DNA from 2 places in the Hydrogenophaga crocea genome. Region 1 is predicted to be linked to the other one. Evidence: riboswitches for the same ligand, from Rfam matches in the RefSeq annotation. Region 1 holds a riboswitch; the other holds the start of a gene.
The links. A riboswitch is a leader RNA that binds a small molecule or an ion and turns the genes downstream of it on or off. The one in region 1 is predicted to bind glycine.

Region 1 (3,394 bases):
TGTTCGCGCGCAAGGACCTGCCCGCGAACAACGGCGACGAGTTGCTGGCCTTCGCCCGCAAGAGCGCGGCCGAGGGCCGGCCCCTGACCTTCGCCAGCGTGGGCCCGGGCTCCATGTACCACCTGCTCGGCGAGCACTTGGCCAAGCTCACCGGCATCGCCATGACCCACGTGCCCTACAAGGGCAGCGCGCCCGCCTTCCAGGACATCATGGGCAGCCAGGTCGACTTCTTCATCACGCCCTACGGCAAGGGGCAGATCGGCATGGTCAGCGAGGGCAAGGTCAAAGTGGTGGGCGTGCTCTCGGCCGAACCCCAGGACGCGTTCAGGAACGCCGCGCCGCTGAGCGCCTCGCCCGGGCTCAAGGGCTTCGTGTTCGACACCTGGTCGGGCTACTTCGTGCGCAAGGACACGCCCGAGCCCGTCGTGCAGGCGCTGCACAAGGCGCTCAGCGAGGTCGCCAACGACCCCGAGACCCGCGCCGCGCTCGAAGCCCAGGCCATGGTGGTGCCGCGCCCGCAGCCGCTCGCGGCCGTGGCCCGGGTGTACGCGGACAACACGGAGAAGTACCGCGCCATCGCCAAGTCCATCCACCTGCAGGCGCAGTGATGGCGGCCGTCGCAGAGGCCGGCGCGCCCTACCTCGCGCAGGCGATGTCGGCGCGCATCGGCGAGTTCATCCGCCTGCGCCGCGACATCCACGCCCACCCCGAGCTCGCGTTCCAGGAGCACCGCACCTCGGCGCTGGTGGCCGACAAGCTGCGCGCCTGGGGCTACACCGTGCACACCGGCATCGGCGGCACCGGTGTGGTGGGCGTGCTGCGGCGCGGCCAGGGCACACGCCGCCTGGGCATTCGCGCCGACATGGACGCGCTGCCCATCGCCGAAGCCCCGGGCCGCGAATGGGGCAGCCGGCGCGCGGGCCTGATGCACGCCTGCGGCCACGACGGCCACACCGCGACGCTGCTCGCGGCGGCGCGCTTCATCGCCGAAGACCTGGACTTCGACGGCACGCTGCACCTGATCTTCCAGCCCGCCGAAGAAGGTGCGGCGGGCGCGCAGGCCATGATGCGCGACGGCCTGTTCGAGCGCTTTCCCTGCGACGCGGTGTACGCGCTGCACAACATCCCCGGCATCGAGGCCGGCCACTTCCACTTCCGCACTGGGGCCAGCATGGCCTCGAGCGACAACGTCACCATCCGGCTGCAGGGCGTGGGCGGTCACGGCGCGATGCCGCAGACCACCGCCGACACCGTGGTGGCCGCGGCGGCCGTCGTCACCGCGCTGCAGACCGTGGTCTCGCGCAACGTGGACCCGCTGCACAGTGCGGTGGTCACGGTGGGCGCGCTGCACGCGGGCCAGGCCAACAACGTGATTCCCGAGGAGGCCACGCTCGAGCTCAGCGTGCGCGCGCTCGACCGCGGGGTGCGCGCGCTGCTGCGCGAGCGCATCACCGAGCTGGTGCAGCTGCAGGCCGCGAGCTTCAAGGTGAAGGCCCTGATCGACTGGCGCGAGGGCTATCCCGTGCTCGTGAACACGCCCGCCGAAACCCGGCTCGCCGCCGGGTTGGCGCGCGAGCTGTTCGGCGCAGCGCGCGTGAACACCGAGGCCGCGCCGCTCACCGCGAGCGAAGACTTCGCCTTCATGCTCGAAGCCGTGCCCGGCTGCTACGTGTTCGTGGGCAACGGCGGCCCCGGCACGCCGGGCGCCTGCTCGGTGCACAACCCGGGCTACGACTTCAACGACGCGATCATCGAACCCGGCGCGCAACTGTGGACACGGTTGGTGGCCGATTACCTGAAGGCGTCTGGCTGATCTCACGCGCACCGCATTTCCCCGCACGGACCGGGAGAGCCCGCGCCCCCCGGCGCGGCGCCGAAGGAGCAACCGCCCCGGAAACTCTCAGGCCCCAGGACCGGCCCGTGCGCTCAACACTCTGAAGAGTTGCCGCGCTTCGTCAGCCGGCACACCGAAGGAGCAAGCCCCGCCGCGGCCCGCGCGCAGGGTGAATCTCTCAGGTACCGGACAGAGGGGGCGCAGACCGCGCGGTTGCGCGGTCTGCCCACATCCTCGTCCGACGCCTGGAGCGCATCCATGAAATCCTTTGCCGTCATCGGTGGTGGCATCACCGGCATCACCACCGCCTACGCCCTGGCCCGCCGCGGCTTCGCCGTCACGCTCTTCGAGCGGCACCGCTACGCCGCGATGGAGACCTCGTTCGCCAACGGCGGCCAGCTCTCGGCCTCGAACGCCGAGACCTGGACCCATCCCTCGACACTGCTCAAGGGCCTCAAGTGGATGCTGCGCCAGGACGCACCGCTGCTCGTGAACCCGCGGCCGGGCTGGCACAAGCTGTCGTGGTTCGCGGAATTCATCGCCAGCATCCCGCGCTACGAGGCCAACACCATCGAGACCACGCGGCTGGCGATCGCCGCGCGCGCACACCTGTTCGACTGGGCCGAGCGCGAGGGCATCGACTTCGACCACCGGCGCGAAGGCATCCTGCACATCTACCGCGACCGCCAGGGCTTCGAACACGCAGGCCGCGTGTCGCGCCTGCTCGCCGCAGGCGGCCTGCAGCGCCGCGCCGTGACGCCCGAGGAGATGCGCGCCATCGAGCCCACGCTGGCCGGCACCTACCACGGCGGCTACTACACCGAAAGCGATTCCACCGGCGACATCCACCGCTTCACGCAAGGCCTGGCCGCGGCCTGCGAGCGCCTGGGCGTGCGCACCGTGTACGGCCGCGAGGTGCGTTCGCTGCGCAGCGACGACCGCCGCGCCACGGTGACGCTGGCCGGCGAACACGGCCACGAGGAACACGCCTTCGACGCGCTCGTGGTCTGCGCGGGCGTGAACAGCCGCGCGCTCGCGGCGCAGCTCGGCGATCGCATCAACGTGTACCCGGTCAAGGGCTATTCGATCACGGTGAACCTCACCGACGAGGCCAGCCGCGCCGCCGCGCCCACGGTGAGCCTGCTCGACGACGAGACCAAACTCGTGACCAGCCGCCTCGGCCCCGACCGCTTCCGCGTGGCGGGCACGGCCGAGTTCAACGGCTTCAACCGCGACATCCGCGCCGACCGCATCCGCCCGCTGGTGGACTGGGTGCAGCAATGCTTCCCCGGCGTGAGCACGCGCCAGGTGGTGCCCTGGGCCGGCCTGCGGCCCATGATGCCGGACATGATGCCGCGCGTGGGCCGCGGCCGCCGCGCCAACGTGTTCTACAACACCGGCCACGGCCACCTGGGCTGGACGCTCAGCGCGGCCACGGCCGACCTGCTGGGCGAGCTCGTGAGCGGCAGCGCGCGCGCGGGCGGGCGGCCGCTGGCGCACCCGCTCGAGCCGGCGCGGCGCGCGGGCTGAGGCCACGCAGACCTGCAACAATGCGCCGGT
Region 2 (3,394 bases), 890 kb from region 1:
TGCGAGGCGTCGCTGAGCTGCACCTTGAAGAACCAGCCGGCGCCCAGCGGGTCGCTGTTGGCGAGCGCCGGGTCGGCGCGCAGGGCTTCGTTGACCTCGGTGACGGTGCCGCTCACGGGCATGTAGACGTCGGCCGCGGCCTTCACCGACTCGACCACGCCGGCCACGTCTTTCTGGGCGAAGGCCTTGCCCACTTCGGGCAGTTCGACGAAGACCACGTCGCCCAGCGCGTCCTGCGCGTGGTGGGTGATGCCGACCGTGGCGACGTTGCCGTCCACGGTGATCCATTCATGGTCTTCGGTGTACTTGGTGGTCATGAGGAAAGCTCCTGGGGGATGGGGGGAAGGATCAGCCGCGGTAGTAGCGGTTGGGCACGAAGGGCATGGGCGCCACCACCATGGGCACGGCCTTGCCGCGCACCAGCGCGTTCACGCGGGTGCCGGGGGCGGCGAACGCCGGCGGCAGGTAACCCATGGCGATGGGCTGGTTGATGGTAGGGCCGAGCAGGCCGCTGGTGACTTCGCCCAGGCGCTCGCCCGCTTCGCTCTGCAGTTCGGTGTGCTCGCGCACCGGCACGCGCTCCTGCGCGATCAGGCCCACGCGCACGCGCTCGGGCGGGGTGGCGCCGTCGAGCTGGGCGAGCACGCGCGCGGCGCCGGGGAAGCCGCCGGCGCGCGCGCCGCCGCTGCGGCGCACCTTCTGCATGGCCCAGTTCAGGCCGGCTTCGACGGGCGTGGTGGTGGTGTCGATGTCGTTGCCATAGAGGCACAGGCCGGCTTCGAGGCGCAGCGAGTTGCGCGCGCCCAGGCCGATGGGCTGCACCTCGGGCTGCGCAAGCAGCGCGCGCGCGAAGGCCTCGGTGTCGGCCGCGGCCAGCGAGAGCTCGAAGCCGTCTTCGCCGGTGTAGCCGCTGCGCGTGACGAACAGCGGCCGGCCCTGCCATTCGAAGGCCGCGCCGGTCATGAACACCAGCTTTTCCACGCCGGGCAGCAGGCGCTGCAGCGCGGTCACGGCCTGCGGGCCCTGCAGCGCGAGCAGGCCGCGGTCGAATTGGGGTTCGATGGTGCAGCGCTGGCCGATGCGCTGCTGCATGTGCGCGAGGTCGCCGTGCTTGCAGGCGCCGTTGACGATCACGAACAGGTGGTCCTCGCGGTTCACGAACATCAGGTCGTCGACGATGGTGCCCTCGTCGGTGAGCAGCAGGCCGTAGCGCTGCTTGCCCGGCGCCAGGCCGATCACGTCGACCGGCATCAGGCTTTCGAAGGCGGCCGCGGCCTCGGGGCCCGACAGGCGCAGCTGGCCCATGTGCGACACGTCGAACAGGCCGGCGGCGTTGCGCGTGTGCTGGTGCTCGGCCATGAGGCCCGCGGGGTACTGCACCGGCATGCTGTAGCCCGCGAAGGGCACCATGCGCGCACCGAGTTCGAGGTGCAGGGCGTGCAGCGGGGTCTGGAGAAGTTCGGTGGCGGACAAGGGCGGACTCGCTGGCAGGGCAGGCCCCTCGCGGGGCGAAACACGGCATGCCGTGTGCTGCCCCGCTGTCCGCTCTACCTGAGAGATTCACGCGGGCGATGCCGCGCTTGCTCCTTCGGTGGACCCCATCGCGTGGGGCCTCTCTCCAGGGGGGATCGCCTGCCTTGCGGCGGGCGTTTGCCAGTCCTTTTGCCTGAGCGTTCGGGGCCGTTGCGGCCTCCTGCGCCTTCGGCGGCCCCACGCGGGAGCTCTCTCCTGAGCAACGCCGCGGATTCTAGTGCAGTCGACGCGGGTGGCGTTGATCAAACCCCGAGCGGGGCCGATTCCGGCAGCAGTTTGGCCAGCCGCGCGCTGACCGCCTGCGCCCGCTCGCGGCCCGCGATGCGCTCGATCTCGGCCAGCATCTCGCGGCCCACGGCGACCATGCTCGCGGCGTCGCGCGCTTCGCGCAGCGCGTCGCGCAGGCGCTCGGCCATCTGCCGGTCGCGCGGCGCGAACATGCGGTCCGAGAGGTCGAACAGGAACATGCGCGCGCTGGCCAGCGAGCGCGGGCCGCTGAAATCGTCGACCGAGCCCTGCACCGCGAGGCCCGGTGACGGGGCCGGGGCGGGCGGCGGGCGGTCGTCCAGCAGGTAGCCGCCCGCGATCAGCGATTCGACGATGGCCTTGCCGTCGCCGTGGAAGAGGGCATGCAGCGAGGCGGTGGATTTGCGGCCGTCGGCCACGAGCAGGATCGCGCGCTCGCGCTGACCCAGGGTGCGCTGGCCGGGTTGCAGCTCGGCCCGGCCCTTGTCGGTCTTGTTGAGCATGGGTGTGGCAGGGAGTGCTACGGATGACGCAGCACTCTGCGCAGGCCGCATGACGTTCGCGTGTCATGCGGGCGCAAAAAAGCCGCCCGCAGGCGGCTTTCGCCGAGGGATGTGAACGAACGCACATCCCGCGCGGCGGCGCGTCACATCCCCGCGTAGTTCGGCCCGCCACCGCCCTCGGGCGTGACCCACACGATGTTCTGCGTCGGGTCCTTGATGTCGCAGGTCTTGCAGTGCACGCAGTTCTGCGCGTTGATCTGCAGCCGGTCGGCGCCGTCTTCGGTCTTGACGTACTCGTACACGCCCGCGGGGCAGTAGCGGCTCTCGGGGCCCGCGTACTTGGCGAGGTTGATCTTCACCGGCACGCCCGCGTCCTTGAGCGTGAGGTGGGCGGGCTGCTGTTCCTCGTGGTTGGTGTTGCTCACGAACACGCTGCTCAGGCGGTCGAAAGTGAGCTTGCCGTCGGGCTTGGGGTAGGCGATCTTTTCGCACTCGGCCGCGGGCTTGAGGTAAAGGTGGTCGGCCTTCTCGCGGTGCAGCGACCACGGCGGGCTCTTGAAGCCCAGGCGCGGCAGCAGCCAGTGCTCGATGCCCACCATGAGGCCGCCGATGAGGTTGCCGTACTTGAACCAGCTCTTGAAGTTGCGCGAGCTCTCGAGCTCTTCGCGCAGCCAGCTCCGGTCGAAGGCCGCGGGGTAGGCGGCCAGTTCGTCGTGCTGGCGGCCGGCCTGCACGGCCTCGAAGGCGGCCTCGGCGCAGAGCATGCCGCTCTTGATCGCCGCGTGGCTGCCCTTGATGCGTGCGCCGTTGAGGTAGCCCGCGTCGCAGCCCACGAGCGCGCCGCCCGGGAACACCGCCTTGGGCAGGCTCATGAGGCCGCCCGTGGTGATGGCGCGCGCGCCGTAGCTCAGGCGCTTGCCGCCTTCGAGGAACTGGCGGATGCGCGGGTGCGTCTTCCAGCGCTGCATTTCCTCGAACGGGCTCAGCCAGGGGTTGCTGTAGTTCAGGCCGGCCACCAGGCCCAGCGTGACCTTGTTGTCCTCGAGGTGGTAGAGGAAGCCGCCGCCGTAGGTGTCGTTCTTCATGGGCCAGCCCGCGGTGTGCACCACCAG

Region 2: another riboswitch for glycine. It lies ahead of gcvT (glycine cleavage system aminomethyltransferase GcvT); the one in region 1 lies ahead of G9Q37_RS21615 (D-amino acid dehydrogenase).

What each region holds. Positions count from the first base shown of each region.
Region 1 covers NZ_CP049989.1:4,530,990-4,534,383, reverse strand. The annotation lists gene G9Q37_RS21625 (Bug family tripartite tricarboxylate transporter substrate binding protein) at 1-608, shown strand, start outside; gene G9Q37_RS21620 (M20 aminoacylase family protein) at 608-1,813, shown strand; glycine riboswitch at 1,925-2,037, shown strand; gene G9Q37_RS21615 (D-amino acid dehydrogenase) at 2,093-3,364, shown strand; gene G9Q37_RS21610 (WbqC family protein) at 3,393-3,394, shown strand, end outside.
Region 2 covers NZ_CP049989.1:863,903-867,296, forward strand. The annotation lists gene gcvH (glycine cleavage system protein GcvH) at 1-317, opposite strand, end outside; gene gcvT (glycine cleavage system aminomethyltransferase GcvT) at 349-1,410, opposite strand; glycine riboswitch at 1,529-1,632, opposite strand; glycine riboswitch at 1,646-1,741, opposite strand; gene G9Q37_RS04125 (hypothetical protein) at 1,776-2,282, opposite strand; gene G9Q37_RS04130 (electron transfer flavoprotein-ubiquinone oxidoreductase) at 2,426-3,394, opposite strand, start outside.